2 regions of the Alicycliphilus sp. T452 genome follow, and region 1 is predicted to be linked to the other one. Evidence: predicted binding sites of a transcription regulator. Region 1 holds the regulator's gene; the other holds the start of a gene.
What was found. Region 1 encodes sigma-54, which starts transcription at its own class of promoters, with help from an activator protein. Its sites were predicted from a motif close to TGGCANGNAANCTGCTTT; they were not measured.
Positions count from the first base shown of each region.

Region 2: the regulator sigma-54 is predicted to act here: its motif matches at 3,213-3,230, upstream of ACX12L_RS11000 (cistern family PEP-CTERM protein).

Region 1 covers NZ_JBTNEH010000003.1:11,073-18,284, reverse strand. The annotation lists gene ACX12L_RS03110 (acyl-CoA thioesterase) at 1-324, opposite strand, end outside; gene ACX12L_RS03105 (RNA polymerase factor sigma-54) at 338-1,891, opposite strand; gene lptB (LPS export ABC transporter ATP-binding protein) at 1,941-2,741, opposite strand; gene lptA (lipopolysaccharide transport periplasmic protein LptA) at 2,738-3,382, opposite strand; gene ACX12L_RS03090 (thiol:disulfide interchange protein DsbA/DsbL) at 3,501-4,157, opposite strand; gene ACX12L_RS03085 (SPOR domain-containing protein) at 4,218-4,856, opposite strand; gene argS (arginine--tRNA ligase) at 4,869-6,572, opposite strand; gene ACX12L_RS03075 (PsiF family protein) at 6,697-7,023, shown strand; gene ACX12L_RS03070 (DUF2214 family protein) at 7,081-7,212, opposite strand, start outside.
Region 2 covers NZ_JBTNEH010000010.1:68,164-75,375, reverse strand. The annotation lists partial or broken gene ACX12L_RS11010 (bifunctional diguanylate cyclase/phosphodiesterase) at 1-2,014, shown strand, start outside; gene ACX12L_RS11005 (YnfA family protein) at 2,029-2,358, shown strand; gene ACX12L_RS11000 (cistern family PEP-CTERM protein) at 2,511-3,173, opposite strand; gene smc (chromosome segregation protein SMC) at 3,440-6,964, shown strand; gene ACX12L_RS10990 (cell division protein FtsZ) at 6,975-7,212, shown strand, end outside.

The sequences.
Region 1 (7,212 bases):
GCCCTGGGACTTCTCCGTCATGCGGAACACCAGGTCGAAGCCGTAGCGGTTGAAGTCCTGCGGCGTCATCTGCACGCGCAGCGTCTCGCCATGGAAGGCCTCGGACTTGTACTGCGCCAGCATGTCGCCCACCACGGTGGACAGGCCCGCCACGTCCGCCTCGGCATAGCCCAGGGAGCGGAAGAAGCGCACGCGCGCCTCCGACACCAGGCTGAGCAGCTGCGCGTTGTCCAGGTGGCCGCCCTGGTTGACGTGGCTGATGTAGACCTGCAGCTCGGTGCTGAAGCCGAAGTGCGCCGGCAGGTCGAAGACGATGCGTGCCATGGGGTATCTCTTTCTATAGCGCCTTGCGCAGGTTGGCGGGCGCGATCTTCAGCGCCTCGCGGTACTTGGCCACGGTGCGGCGCGCGCACTCTATGCCCTGTTCCTTGAGCATGTCGGCGATCTGGCCGTCCGACAGCGGCTTGTGCGGGTCCTCGGCGGCGACGAACTGCCGGATGAGCGCGCGCACCGCCGTGCTCGACGCGCTGCCGCCGGTCTCGGTGCCCAGGCCCGAGCCGAAGAAGTACTTGAGCTCGAACGTGCCCTGGGGCGTGGCCATGTACTTGGCCGTGGTCACGCGGCTGATGGTGGATTCGTGCAGGCCGAGCTCGTCGGCGATCTCGCGCAGCACCAGCGGGCGCATGGCCAGCTCGCCATGCACGAAGAAGTTCTTCTGCCGCTCCACGATGGCGCTGGACACGCGCAGGATGGTGTCGAAGCGCTGCTGTATGTTCTTGATGAACCAGCGCGCCTCCTGCAGCCTGGCCTGCAGCGCCTGGTGGCCGTCGCCTTTGCTGCCGCCGCGCAGGGCGTTGGCGTAGACGTCGTGCACGCGCAGGCGCGGCATCACGTCGGGGTTGAGGCGGACGCTGAAGCTCTGCTGCGCGCCGCGCCCGGTCTTCCGGACGATCACGTCGGGCACGATGACGTTGCGCTCCACGTCGGCGAAGCGCCGCCCGGGGCGCGGCTCCAGCCGTGCGATCAGCGCCATGGCGGCGCGCGTGCAGTCGTCGCTGCTGCCTGCGGCCTGGGCCAGGCGGCGCACGTCGCGCCGCGCCAGCAAGTCGAGCGGCTGGCGGCAGATGCACAGCGCGGCCTGGATCACCTCGGGGTCGCCCTCCTCTTCCCGGTCCAGCGCCTGCAGCTGCAGCGTCAGGCATTCGGCCAGCCCGCGCGCGCCCACGCCCGCGGGCTCCAGGCTCTGCAGCAGGCGCAGGGCCACGGTCAGGCGGTGCATCAGCTCGTCGAGCTGCTCGGCGTCGCCCTCGTCCGCCAGGCTCGCGGCCAGGGATTCGAGCGGCTCGTCCAGATAGCCGTCGTCGTTGAGCGAGCCGATGAGAAAGCGCAGCGCCGCCATGTCCAGCTCGGACAGGCGCAGCGCCAGGGCCTGGCGCTCAAGGTGGTCGGCGAGCGATTCGTGGCCGTGCGCGAGGTCCGCGGCGTCGGCCTCGTCGCCATCGCCGGAGCCGCTGCCGGCGCCTGCGGGCGCATCGCTCCCCCACTCGCGGTCGTCGCCCGGGATGTCGGTGTCGCCGTCCCAGTCGGTGGGCGCGGCGATGTCGGGCATTTCAGCGTCGTTTTGGCCTTCATCGCCCGACCAGTCTGCGTCGGCAGCTCCTGAAGGCGTAGCATCCTCGGCCTGGCTGCCGCGCTCGCCCGCAGGGGGCGCGCCCGGCTCCTCCGGCGGCGCATCGTCCTCCGAGCGCTCCAGGAAGGGGTTTTCGTCGAGCATCTGCTCGACCTCCTGCGCCAGCTCCAGCGTGGACAGCTGCAGCAGGCGGATGGACTGCTGCAGCTGCGGCGTGAGCGCCAGGTGCTGCGAGACGCGCAGCGACAGGCTGGGTTTCATGGCCCGGCACCCGCCGTCCGGCCTTGTGTCGTACCGCGGCCCATGTCTCTCACATGCGGAAGTGCTCGCCCAGGTAGACCCGGCGCACTTCCGCGTTGTCGACGATTTCCGACGGCGTGCCCTGCGCGAGCACATGGCCGTCGCTGATGATGAAGGCGTGGTCGCAGATGCCCAGCGTCTCGCGCACGTTGTGGTCGGTGATGAGCACGCCGATGCCGCGCGCCTTCAGGAAGCCGATGATGCGCTGGATCTCGATCACGGCGATCGGGTCGATGCCCGCGAAGGGCTCGTCCAGCAGGATGAAGCGCGGCTGCGTGGCCAGCGCCCGGGCGATCTCCACGCGGCGGCGCTCGCCGCCCGACAACGCCAGCGCGGGCGACTGGCGCAGGTGGTCCACGCGCAGCTCCTGCAGCAGCTCGGTGAGCCGGCGCTCGATCTCGCCGCGCGGCAGCGCCCGGCCGTCCGCGCCGGTCTGCAGCTCCAGCACCGCGCGCACGTTGTCCTCCACGTTAAGCTTGCGGAAGATCGACGCCTCCTGCGGCAGGTAGGACAGGCCCAGGCGCGAGCGCCGGTGGATGGGCATGTTGGCCACCGAGTGGCCGTCGATGCGGATGTCGCCGCCGTCGCTGCGCACCAGGCCCACGATCATGTAGAACGACGTGGTCTTGCCCGCGCCGTTGGGGCCCAGCAGCCCCACCACCTCGCCCTTCTGCACGACCAGCGACACGTCCTTGACCACCTTGCGGCTGCCGTAGGACTTCTGCAGGTGCAGCGCCTCCAGCCGGCTGGCGCCGTCCTGCGGCGCCCCGGGCGCGCCCTGCGTGCGCGTCTCGTCCACGACCGCGCTCACTGCGTGCCGCCCAGGCTGGGAGTGGGGCGCAGCACGGGTGGCTCGGCGCGCGCGGGCGGCGGCGCCGTGCCCGAGGCCGGCTCCTTGGGCGACAGCACGGCGCGCACGCGGCCGCCGGGCGTGCCCGCGCTGGTGCCGGCCGGCGCGGTCTTCTGCCCGTCCACGGTGAACACGTCTGTGAGGTTGTTGTAGACGATGACCGCGCCCTTGACTTCGTCGGTGAGCTGGGCCTCGCGGTAGCGGCGCAGCTCGGCGCGGCGGATGAACTTCACGGTGTCGGCACGGCCGTCGTATTCGATGACCTCGCCCTCGCCCTCGACGAACTCGTCGGGCTGGCCCGGCGGCGTGTCGCGCTTTTGCCGGAAGAAGGCGCGCTTGCCCGATTCGGCCGTCACCACGCCGTACTGGAAGCCATCGGGATCCTGGCGCACGTCCAGCTGCGCGCCGCGCAGCACGATGCTGCCCTTGGTCATGACCACATGGCCGGTGAACACGCTGGTCTGCTTGAGCTCGTCGTGGCGCAGCGCATCGGCCTCGATGTTCATGGGCTTGTTGCGGTCAGCCTTCTCGGCATGCGCGCCCGGCAACCAGGCCAGTGCCAGGGCGCCAAGCAGAAGGAGGGAGGGCAGTCGGATTCTCATAGGGCACGATTCTTGCGGTCATTGTACTGACGCATTCGCCGCCGCCAGAGCCAAGCCCGGTGGACGCAAATAAAAAGCGCGCCCGGGGGCGCGCCTCGTGCCGGGCAGACGCGCGGCGTCACCCCTTGCGCGCCACGCCGGCCAGGTACTCGACGATCTGCAGCACGTTCTGCATGTTGCCGGCCATGGTGCCGTCGGTGTAGTAGCGGCCCGCCACGCCCATGGAGGGCACGCCCTCGATCTGGTAGGCATCCTGCAGCTGCGAGGCCTTGCGCACCTGGTTGGCGACGGTGAAGGAGCCGTAGACTTCCTTGAACTTCGCCACGTCCACGCCCTGCTTGGCGATCCAGTCGAAGATCAGGTCGTCCTTGTTCAGCGCCTGCCGCTCCACGTGCACGGCACGGAACACCTTGGCGTGCAGTTCGGGCAGCTTGCCCATGCCCTCGAGCGCGTAGTAGAGCTTCTGCTGCGGCACGAAGCTGGCGTTGAAGGCGACGGGCACGCGGCGCACCTGCAGGTCCTTGGGCGCGGTCTTGACCCATGCCTCGAAGCTGGGCTCGAAAGTACTGCAGTGCGGGCAGCTGTACCAGAAGAACTCGATCACCTCGACCTTGCCGGCCGGCGCCTCGGTGGCCGCGGGCTTGCCCAGCTTGACGTAGTCCTTGCCCTCCTTGAACTGGCGTGCCTGCGCCAGGGCGGGTGTGGCGATGGGCAGACCCAATGCGGCGGCGGTGGCCGCAGAGGCGACGGACAGGGAAAACTCACGGCGTTTCATGGGTAGGGGTCACTCCAGGGTCGGTATGGAAGGTTGTGAGCATCGGCCAGGGCAAAAAGTTCAGCGCTGCACCCGCACCAGCGCCGAGTCCACGCCCGCGCCGTCGAGTTTTTCCTTCAGCGACTCGGCGTCGTCGCGCTTGGCGAACGGGCCCACGCGCACGCGGAACACCGTGCGGCCATTGGTCTCGCGCTCGCTCACGCGCGCCTCCCAGCCCAGCATGGCCAGCTTGGCGCGCTGCGCGTCGGCATCCTGCTGGGTGCGGAAGGCCCCGGCCTGGACGAAATACTGGAACGGGTCGGTCCCGGCGGACGCGGGTGCGGCGTTGGCCTTGGCGCGCGCCAGGTCGCCCAGGGGGTCCGCCGACGGCTGTGGCGTACTCGCCCGGTTGTCGGCCGTGCGCGGCGCAGGCGCCGCGGCGGATGCCGCCGGCTCGGCCGGGGTGGCCACCACGGCCCCCTCGGGCGCGCTGGCCGGTGCGGCAGGGCGCGCCGGGTTCTTGCCGTACAGAGGGGCGTTCGGGTCCCAGTTCTTGTTGCGCTGCGCCTCGTCCTGCTCGGACGCGCGCGTGCCGTTCTTGTTCAGGAAGGGCACGGGCACCTTGGTCACGTAGACGGCAACGGCCAGCGCCGCCCCCAGCCCGACGATCACCCCGAGGATGAAGCCCACGATGGTGCCGCCGCGTTGCTGCTTTTTCATATCAGTGGTCACTCACATTCTGGCGGGCGCCGACACGCCCAGCACCGCCAGGCCATTGTGCAACACCTGGGCGGTGGCGGCGACGAGGGCCAGGCGCGCCAGCCTGACCGGCTCGTCGTCCACCAGAATGCGCTCGGCGTCGTAGTAGCTGTGGTAGGCGGCGGCCAGGTCGCGCAGGTAGAAGGTGACGTCGTGCGGCGCGTTGCCGGCGGCCGCGGCCGCGAGCATCTCGGGGTACCTGGCCAGCAGCAGCATCAGCGCCTGGGCCTGCGGCCCCTCCAGCGGGGACAGGTCCACGTCCCTGAGCGCGCCCACGTCGCAGTCTTCGCGCCAGCCGCGCAGCACCGAGCAGATGCGCGCATGGGCGTACTGCACGTAGTACACGGGGTTGTCGTTGTTCTGCGCCACTGCCAGGTCCACGTCGAAGGTGTACTCGGTGTCGGGCTTGCGCGAGAGCAGGAAGAAGCGCACGGCGTCCTTGCTGGTCCACTCGATCAGGTCGCGCAGCGTGACGTAGCTGCCCGCGCGCTTGCTGATCTTGACCTCCTCGCCGCCGCGCACCACGCGCACCATGGTGTGCAGCACGTAGTCGGGGTAGCCCTGGGGGATGCCCACGTCGGCCGCCTGCAGGCCGGCGCGCACGCGGGCGATGGTGCCGTGGTGGTCCGTGCCCTGGATGTTCACCACCTTGCGGAAGCCCCGCTGCCATTTCTGGATGTGGTAGGCCACGTCGGGCACGAAGTAGGTGTACGTGCCGTCCTGCTTGCGCATGACGCGGTCCTTGTCGTCGCCGTAGTCGGTGCTCCTGAGCCACAGCGCGCCGTCCTGCTCGTAGGTCTTGCCGTTGGCGACCAGGCGGGCCACGGTGGCATCGACGTGGCCGTTGGCGTAGAGGCTGGACTCCAGGTAGTACTCGTCGAATCGCAGGTTGAACGCCTGCAGGTCCTTGTCCTGCTCGTTGCGCAGGTAGGCCACGGCGAACTGGCGGATGTTGCCCTCATCCTCCACGTCGCCATTGGCCGTGAACGCGCGGTCGTCGGCCTTGACGGTGGCCTTGGCGAGGAAGGCGTTGGCGATGTCCTGGATGTAGTCGCCGTTGTAGAAGTTCTTGGCCAGCGGGTTGTCGGCGTCGGTGGGCCAGCAGTCGTCGCCGGGCTTGAAACCCTTGGCGCGCAGCTGCGTGCTCTTGGTGAGCGTGTCGATCTGCACGCCCGCGTCGTTGTAATAGAACTCGCGGTGCACCTGCCAGCCCTGGGTGGCGTACAGGTTGCTGATGGCGTCGCCGATCGCGGCCTGGCGGCCGTGGCCCACGTGCAGGGGGCCGGTGGGGTTGGCCGAGACGAATTCCACGAGCACCTTCTCGCCGCGCGCCGGCTGCATGCCGAAGCGCGCGCCCTGCGCCAGCACCTCGCGCACGACCTGCTGCTTGGCGGCATTCTTGAGCCGGATGTTGAGGAAGCCCGGGCCGGCGATCTCGATGGCGCCCACCCATTGCGCGAAGGCGGGCGTGGCCTCGAGCGCGGCCTTGAGCTGTTCGCCCAATGCGCGCGGGTTCTGCTTCAAGGGCTTGGCCAGCTGCATGGCGGCCGTGCAGGCGAGGTCGCCATGGGCCGCCACCTTGGGCGATTCGAAGGCCGCGCGGCTGCCGGCGCCTGGCGACAGTCGTTCCAGCTCGCCGGCCAGCGCCGCGAGCAATTCCTGTTTGACGGAGAGCATGGGTGCGAATTCTACGGGGCGTCCCGTCATCCAACGGCGCCGCCCCCGCGTTATGCTGGGTGACCCGCAAGGCGCCGCGGCGCCGGCGGGCTCTTCACCATTCCCCTTTTTGCAGGAGCATTACATGAAGAAACTGCTTCCCCTGCTGGCTGCCGCCGGCCTTGCCTTTTCGTTCGCCGCACGGGCGGCCGACGCCCCCGCAGCCGGCGCCTCGGCACCGTCCAAGGCCCCCACGGCCCAGCAGAGCAAGATGAAGACCTGCAACGCCGAGGCCGGCGACAGGAAGGGCGACGAGCGCAAGGCCTTCATGAAACAGTGCCTGAGCGCCAGCAAGCCGGCCACGCAGCAGGACAAGATGAAGAGCTGCAACGCCGACGCCAAGACCAAGAAGCTCCAGGGCGACGAGCGCAAGGCCTTCATGAAGGAGTGCCTGAGCAACAAGCCGGCCTGACCGGCAGACTGCGCCACACGGCCCCGCGCGCCGCCCAGCCCGCGGGGCCTGTCTTTTTCAGCGCGTTCCCACGCCCCGGGCGAGGAATACGGCCAGCAGCGGTATCAGCGCCATGATGTGGGCCTCGACCATGACCAGGCGGCGCGTGCCGCGCACGGCCTCCTGCGACGGCAGGGTGCCGTGGGCGCG
Region 2 (7,212 bases), on a different contig from region 1:
CATGGTGCGCGTGAACCGCAAGCTCTGCGACCTGCTGGGCTACACCGAGGCCGAACTGCAGCAGCTGCGCTTCCAGGACATCAGCGACCGGCGGGACCTGGACGCGGGCCTGGCCTTCATGGAGCGCATGCGCTCGGGCGAGATCAGTGAATTTCGCATGGAAAAGCGCTACCACCGCAAGGACGGGGAGATCGTGTGGGCGGAGCTCATGGTTTCGCGCCTGTGCCTGGCGGGCAGGCCCGACAGCCACCTGGCCGTGGTGCAGGACATCGGCGAGCGCAAGCAGATGGAGCAGGCCCTGAGCGACAGCGAGCAGCGCCTGCTCGGCATCCTCAACCACATGCCCGTGGGGGTGAACCTGGTGCGGGACAGGGCCATCGTGTTCCGCAACGACCGCCACGTGCAGATCTGCGGCTATGGCGCGCAGGAGGCGCCCGACGTGGACAGCTGGTGGCGCCTGGTCATGCCCGACGCCGCCGAGCGCCAGCAGGCGCGCGAGGCATGGAAGGCCGCCTGCGCGGCGGCGCGGCACGCTGCGGATGGCTCCATCCGTCCGGTGGAGTGCCGGATCACCTCCAAGGCGGGGCTGCCGCGCACCGTGGAGATATCGGGCGTGATGCTCGAAGACAGCCATATCGTGACCATGGTGGACCAGAGCCAGCGCAGGCAGGCCGAGGAAGAGGTGCGCTACCTGGCCTACAACGACCCGCTCACCGGGCTGCCCAACCGGCGCCTGCTGCTCGACCGCCTGCAGCAGGCCCTGGCGGTGAGCGCGCGCCACCAGCTGTGCGGCGCGGTGCTGATGCTGGACCTGGACAACTTCAAGCACATCAACGAGACCCAGGGCCACGACATGGGCGACCGCCTGCTGCACGCCGTGGCCCTGCGGCTGCGCGGCTGCATACCCGAGGACGACACGCTGGCGCGCCATGGCGGCGACGAGTTCGTCGTCGTGCTCAAGGACCTGGGGGGCAGCCCGCAGGAGGCCGCGACCCATGCCGAGGCCATGGGCCTGCAGATCCTGGACGCCATGCGCGAGCCCTTCGCGATCGGCGCCGGCGAGCCGCGCCACACCACGCTGAGCGTGGGCATCACCATCTTCCAGGGCCTGCGCGAATCGGCCGACGAGCTGCTCAAGCGCAGCGACATGGCCATGTACGAGGCCAAGGCCGCGGGCCGCGACGCCCTGCGTTTCTTCGACCCGCAGGTGCAGGCCCAGATGACGGCGCGCGTGGCGCTGGAGGCGGACATGCGCTCCGGCCTGGAGGCCGGCGAGTTCGAACTGTTCTACCAGCCCAAGATGGTTCGCGGGCGCATCACGGGCGCCGAGGCCCTGCTGCGCTGGAAGCATCCGGCCAAGGGCTACATCCCGCCGTCGGAATTCATCCCCCTGGCCGAGCAGTCCGGGCTCATCCTGCGCCTGGGGCAGTGGGTGATGCACGCGGCCTGCGAGCGGCTGGCACTGTGGAGCAGCCATCCGGTGCTGGGCCAGCTGTCGGTGGCCGTCAACGTGAGTCCGCGCCAGTTCCACGAGGCGAGCTTCGTGCCCGAGGTGCTGGAGGCGCTGGCCGGTACCGGGGCCGACGCGCGCCGGCTGCGGCTGGAGCTGACCGAGGGCCTGCTGCTGCAGGACGTGGAGGACACCGTCGCCAAGATGGTGCAACTGCGCGGCTATGGCGTGGGCTTCTCGCTGGACGACTTCGGCACGGGCTATTCCTCGCTGGCCTACCTGAAGCGCCTGCCGCTGCATGAGCTCAAGATCGACCAGAGCTTCGTGCGCGACGTGCTCACCGACCCCAACGACGCCGCCATCGCGCGCACCATCGTCGCGCTGGGCACCAGCCTGGGCCTGCAGGTCGTGGCCGAGGGCGTGGAAACCGAGGCACAGCGCGTCTTCCTGGAACGCAGCGGCTGCCACGCCTGGCAGGGCTATCTGCTGAGCCGGCCGCTGCCCGGGCTGGCCTTCGAGGACCTGGTGCTCGAACATGCCGCCAGCGCCGGCGCCACCGCCTGAATATTCCCTGGCATATGCAGGCGCTCGCGACCCTCGGCCTTTTCTTCGCCACGGCCCTGGCGGAAATCGTGGGCTGCTACCTGCCCTGGCTGTGGCTGCGCCAGGGGCGCAGCGCCTGGCTGCTGCTGCCGGCCGCCGCCAGCCTGGCGCTGTTCGCCTGGCTGCTCACGCTGCACCCGGCGGCGGCGGGCCGCGTGTACGCGGCCTACGGCGGCGTCTACGTGGCCGTGGCGCTGGCCTGGCTGTGGGCCGTGGACGGCATACGCCCCGGCCCCTGGGACTGGCTGGGCGTGGCCGTCACGCTGTGCGGCATGGCCATCATCGCGTTCGCGCCGCGCGGCTGAGTTTCTCGCTCTTCAATCCATAGCTGCCGCCGCTTGCTGGATGGGCGCTGGAGGCATTTTTTGCCATAAATGCACGGCGGGCTGCCCAAAAACGAAGAAGCGCCCGGCGGGCGCTTCTTGCGGGGGGCAGGGCGAGCAAATCGCCCGCTGTCTCAAGCCTTGCGGCGGCGTGCCAGCCCGGCACCGAGCAGGCCCAGGCCCACCAGCGCGAGCGAGGCGGGCTCGGGAACCTGCGAGCCGCCGCAACCGGCCGTGCCCACGATGCAGCCCGCGAATTCACGCGACCCGCCACCGGTGCCAACGCTTTGGAACTTCACGCTGTAGGGGCTCGTGAACTCGATCCCGTTCGTGAGGAAGTTCCCCGAGGTGCCCAGCGTCAGGGTGAAGGACTCGATCAACCCTTCGCCAACGCCCTGGTTGCCACCGCCGGAGCAGTTGTTCCCATCCCAGAGGCACAGGTCCACCGATTGGAAGGACGGGAAGTTGACGTTCCGCGAAGCCCCCCAGCCTCCGTTGGCTGCGGCGGATATCAATGTGGGGCTCACGATGTCGATCCCGAACGACGTCAGCCGGTTATTCCCCGGGCCGGAGGAGTCGTTCGAGATCTGCACCCCGAAGACCGCTTGCGTGGCGGTCAGCGAGGTGAGGGTGAACTGCACCGTCGCGGACAGCGTGGCGCCCTGGTAGGTCGTCGAATACAGGATGGAGCTGATGTCCCCTGCGTTGTCGAAAAGCATGACCGAGGCATTGGCGCTGCCGACTCCCGCCAGGCCACAGCACAGGGCGACGGCTTGCAGAGCTTTCTTGAGTTTCATGGTGGGGCCCTCCGGGGTTCATGTATGTATGTGCAGTTACAAGCATGATCCATGCCAAAATAAAAAGCGTATTCGATTCAATGGCTTGGCCCGGGAGGCAAGCGTGATGGCCGCCGCGGTGTAAAGAAAACCGACAGTCACGGGTCAGATCGCTGTGGGGCAGGGGCGGGCGGGCATGCGCATGCCGCGCAGCGGCGCCATCGGCTCAGTTAACATCCACCCTTTGAACCGCCGGGTACGCCAGCGGCGCGGTGTTACAGTAATTCGTGCGTCTCAACTCGATCAAACTCGCCGGCTTCAAGTCGTTCGCCGAGCCCACCAACTTCATGCTTCCGGGCCAGCTGGTGGGCGTGGTGGGCCCCAACGGCTGCGGCAAGTCCAACATCATGGACGCCGTGCGCTGGGTGCTGGGCGAGTCCAAGGCCAGCGAGCTGCGCGGCGAGTCCATGCAGGACGTGATCTTCAACGGCACCACGAGCCGCAAGCCCGCCAGCCGCGCCAGCGTGGAGCTGATCTTCGACAACGCCGACCACCGCGCCGGCGGCCAGTGGAACCAGTTCACCGAGATCGCCGTCAAGCGCGTGCTCACGCGCGACGGCACGAGCAGCTACTACATCAACAACCAGCCGGTGCGCCGGCGCGACGTGCAGGACGTGTTCCTGGGCACGGGCCTGGGCCCGCGCGCCTACGCCATCATCGGCCAGGGCACGATCAGCCGCATCATCGAGAGCCGCCCCGAGGAGCTGCGCCTGTTCCTGGAGGAAGCCGCGGGCGTCTCCAAGTACAAGGAGCGTCGGCGCGAGACCGAGAACCGCCTGGCCGACACGCGCGAGAACCTCACGCGCGTGGAGGACATCCTGCGCGAGCTCAACGCCAACCTCGAGAAGCTGGAGAAGCAGGCCGAGGTGGCGGCCAAATACAACGCCCTGCAGCAGGACGTGACGCTCAAGCAGCACCAGCTGTGGTACTTGAAGCGCGCCGACGCCGAGGCCGAGCAGGCCCGCGTGCGCACCGAGGGCCTGCAGGCCGTGAACGACCTGGAATCGCGCATGGCCGACCTGCGCAGCGTGGAGGCGGACCTGGAGACCATACGCCAGGCGCACTACGAGGCCGGCGACCAGGTCAACCAGGCCCAGGGCAAGCTGTACGAGGCCACGGCCGAAGTGGGCAAGCTGGAGGCCGAGATCCGCTACGTGGTCGAGGGCCGCCAGCGCGTGGAGCAGCGCCTGGTGCAGCTGGCCGCGCAGATCCAGGACTGGTCCGCGCGCAAGGAGGAGGCCGAGGCCGAGCTGGAAACCCTCGAAGGCGCGGGCATGAATGCCGAGGAGCAGGCCGAGCTGCTCGCCGCCCAGGTGGAGGAACAGGCCGCCCAGCTTCCCGAGCTGGAGGACGCCCTGCGCCAGAGCCAGCAGCGCAGCGAGGAGCAGCGCGCCGCCGTGGTGCAGGTCCAGCAGCAGATCCAGGTGCTGGCCGCCGAGCAGCGCAGCCTGGACGAGCAAAGCCGCCAGCTCGACGCGCGCTTCGAGCGCCTGCGCGCCGACAGGAACGCGCTGGCCGCGCCCGACGAGGCGCGCCTGGCCCAGCTGCGCCAGCAATGGGACGAGGCGCAGGAAGCCGCCGAGATGGCCGAGGCGCGCCTGGCCGAGCTGCAGGACAGCGTGCCCCAGCTCGACGAGGAGCGCCGCGCGCGCCAGCAGGCCGTGAACCAGGAGACCGCGCGCCAGGCCGACCTGTCGGCGCGCCTGGAGGCGCTCAAGGCGCTGCAGGAAAAGGTGAAAGTGGATGGCAAGCTCCAGCCCTGGCTCGCCAGGCATGGGCTGGACGGGCTGCAGGGCCTGTGGAGCCGCATCCACATCGAGCCCGGCTGGGAGAACGCGCTGGAGGCCGCGCTGCGCGAGCGCCTGTCCGCGCTGCCCGTGGGCCGGCTGGACATGGTGCGCGGCTTTCTCGGCGCGGGCGGGCAGGACGCGCCGCCCGCACGCCTGGCCTTCTACAGCGCGCCGGCCGCCCCCGCGCCCGACGCGAGCGCGCGCCAGCCACGCCTGTCCGACCTGCTGCGCGTGCACGACGCGGGCCTGCGCGCCGTGCTCGTGGACTGGCTGCAGGGCTGCTACACCGCGCCGTCGCTCGACGAGGCGCTGGCCCAGCGCGCGCAGCTGCAGCCGGGCGAGGCCTTCTACGTGGCCGGCGGCCACGCCGTGGGCGCGCACAGCCTGAGCTTCTACGCGCAGGACTCGGAGCAGTCGGGCCTGCTCGCGCGCGCGCAGGAGATCGAGCACCTGGAGAAAGAGCTGCGCGCCCAGGCCCTGATCGCCGAGGAGGCGCGCACGGCCCTGGTGCGCGCCGAGGCCGCGTACGCCGACGCCTCGCAGCGCCTCGTCGCCGCGCGCCGCGAGGCCACCGAGGCCCAGGGCCGCGCGCACGAGCTGCAGGTGGAGACCCTGCGCCTGGCCCAGCTGGCCGAGCAGACCCGCGCGCGCAGCGAGCAGATCGGCGCCGACCTGGCCGAGGTCGAGGCGCAGCTCGCCGACCTGCAGGAGCGCCGCGTGGCATCGGAGGCGCGTTTCGAGGAGCTCGACATGCAGCTCGCCGACAGCCAGGAGCGCCACGCCCAGCTGGGTGACCGCGTGATCGAGGCCGAGCGGCGCCTGGCCGAATGCCGCGAGCAGCAGCGCCAGCTGGAGCGGCGCGTGCAGGAGGCCCAGTTCTCCCACCGCAGCCTGCAGGCGCGCCGCGCCGAGCTCGCGCGCACCGTGGACACGGCGGCCACGCAGGCCCGCACGCTGCACGACGAGCGCCAGCGCGCGCAGGACGAGCTCGCGCGGCTGTCCGACGCCGCGGCCCAGGGCGGGCTGCAGCAGGCGCTGGAGCTGAAGATGGAGCGCGAAAAGCAGCTCGGCGCGCAGCGCAGCCAGTACGACGAGCTCACGGCCCGGCTGCGCGCCAGCGACGAGCGGCGCATGCAGCACGAACGCCAGCTCGACCCGCTGCGCGCGCGCATCACGGAATTCCAGCTCAAGGAGCAGGCCGCGCGCCTGGGGCTGGAGCAGTACAGCCAGCTGCTGCAGGACGCGCAGGCCGACCTCGCGGCGGTGGCCCGCTCGATCGAGGAGGGCGGCGTGCGCGCCGCGGGCCTCTCGGGCGAGATCGACCGCCTGCACCGCGAGATCGCCGCCCTGGGCGCCGTGAACCTGGCGGCGCTCGACGAGCTGACCCTCGCGCGCGAGCGCAAGACCTTCCTCGACGCGCAGACCGAGGACCTGCAGCTCGCCATGACCACGCTGGAGGACGCGATCCGCAAGATCGACGGCGAGACGCGCACCCTGCTGTCGGGCACCTTCGAGACCGTCAACGACCATTTCGGGCGCATGTTCCCCGAGCTGTTCGGCGGCGGCCAGGCGCGCCTGATCATGACGGGCGACGAGATTCTCGACTCCGGCGTGCAGGTCATGGCCCAGCCGCCGGGCAAGAAGAACCAGACCATCCACCTGCTCTCGGGCGGCGAGAAGGCGCTCACGGCCATCGCCCTCGTGTTCGCCATCTTCCAGCTCAACCCCGCGCCGTTCTGCCTGCTCGACGAGGTGGACGCGCCGCTGGACGACGCCAACACCGAGCGCTATGCCAAGCTGGTCACCAGCATGTCCAAGGGCACGCAGTTCCTATTCATCAGCCACAACAAGATCGCCATGGAAATGGCCGAGCAACTGATCGGCGTGACCATGCAGGAGCAGGGCGTCTCGCGCATCGTGGCGGTGGACATGGAGTCCGCCCTGTCGATGGCAGAGGCTTGAAAATCCCATCATGAGCAACTTCCAACTCGGACTCATCCTCGCCGGCGCGCTAGTACTCGTCGCCGTCGTCGCCTACAACGCCTGGACCACCTATCGCAACGCGCCCAAGCGCGCCCGCCCGCCCGAGGGCGAAGGCGCGCAGGAGCCCGCGGTGCGCCAGGAGCCCGCGTTCGACGGCGCCGGCCTGGGCAGCCCCGCCGCGGCCGGCCCCGAGCCCCACTTCGAAGGCCATGCCGTGGACCCGGGCG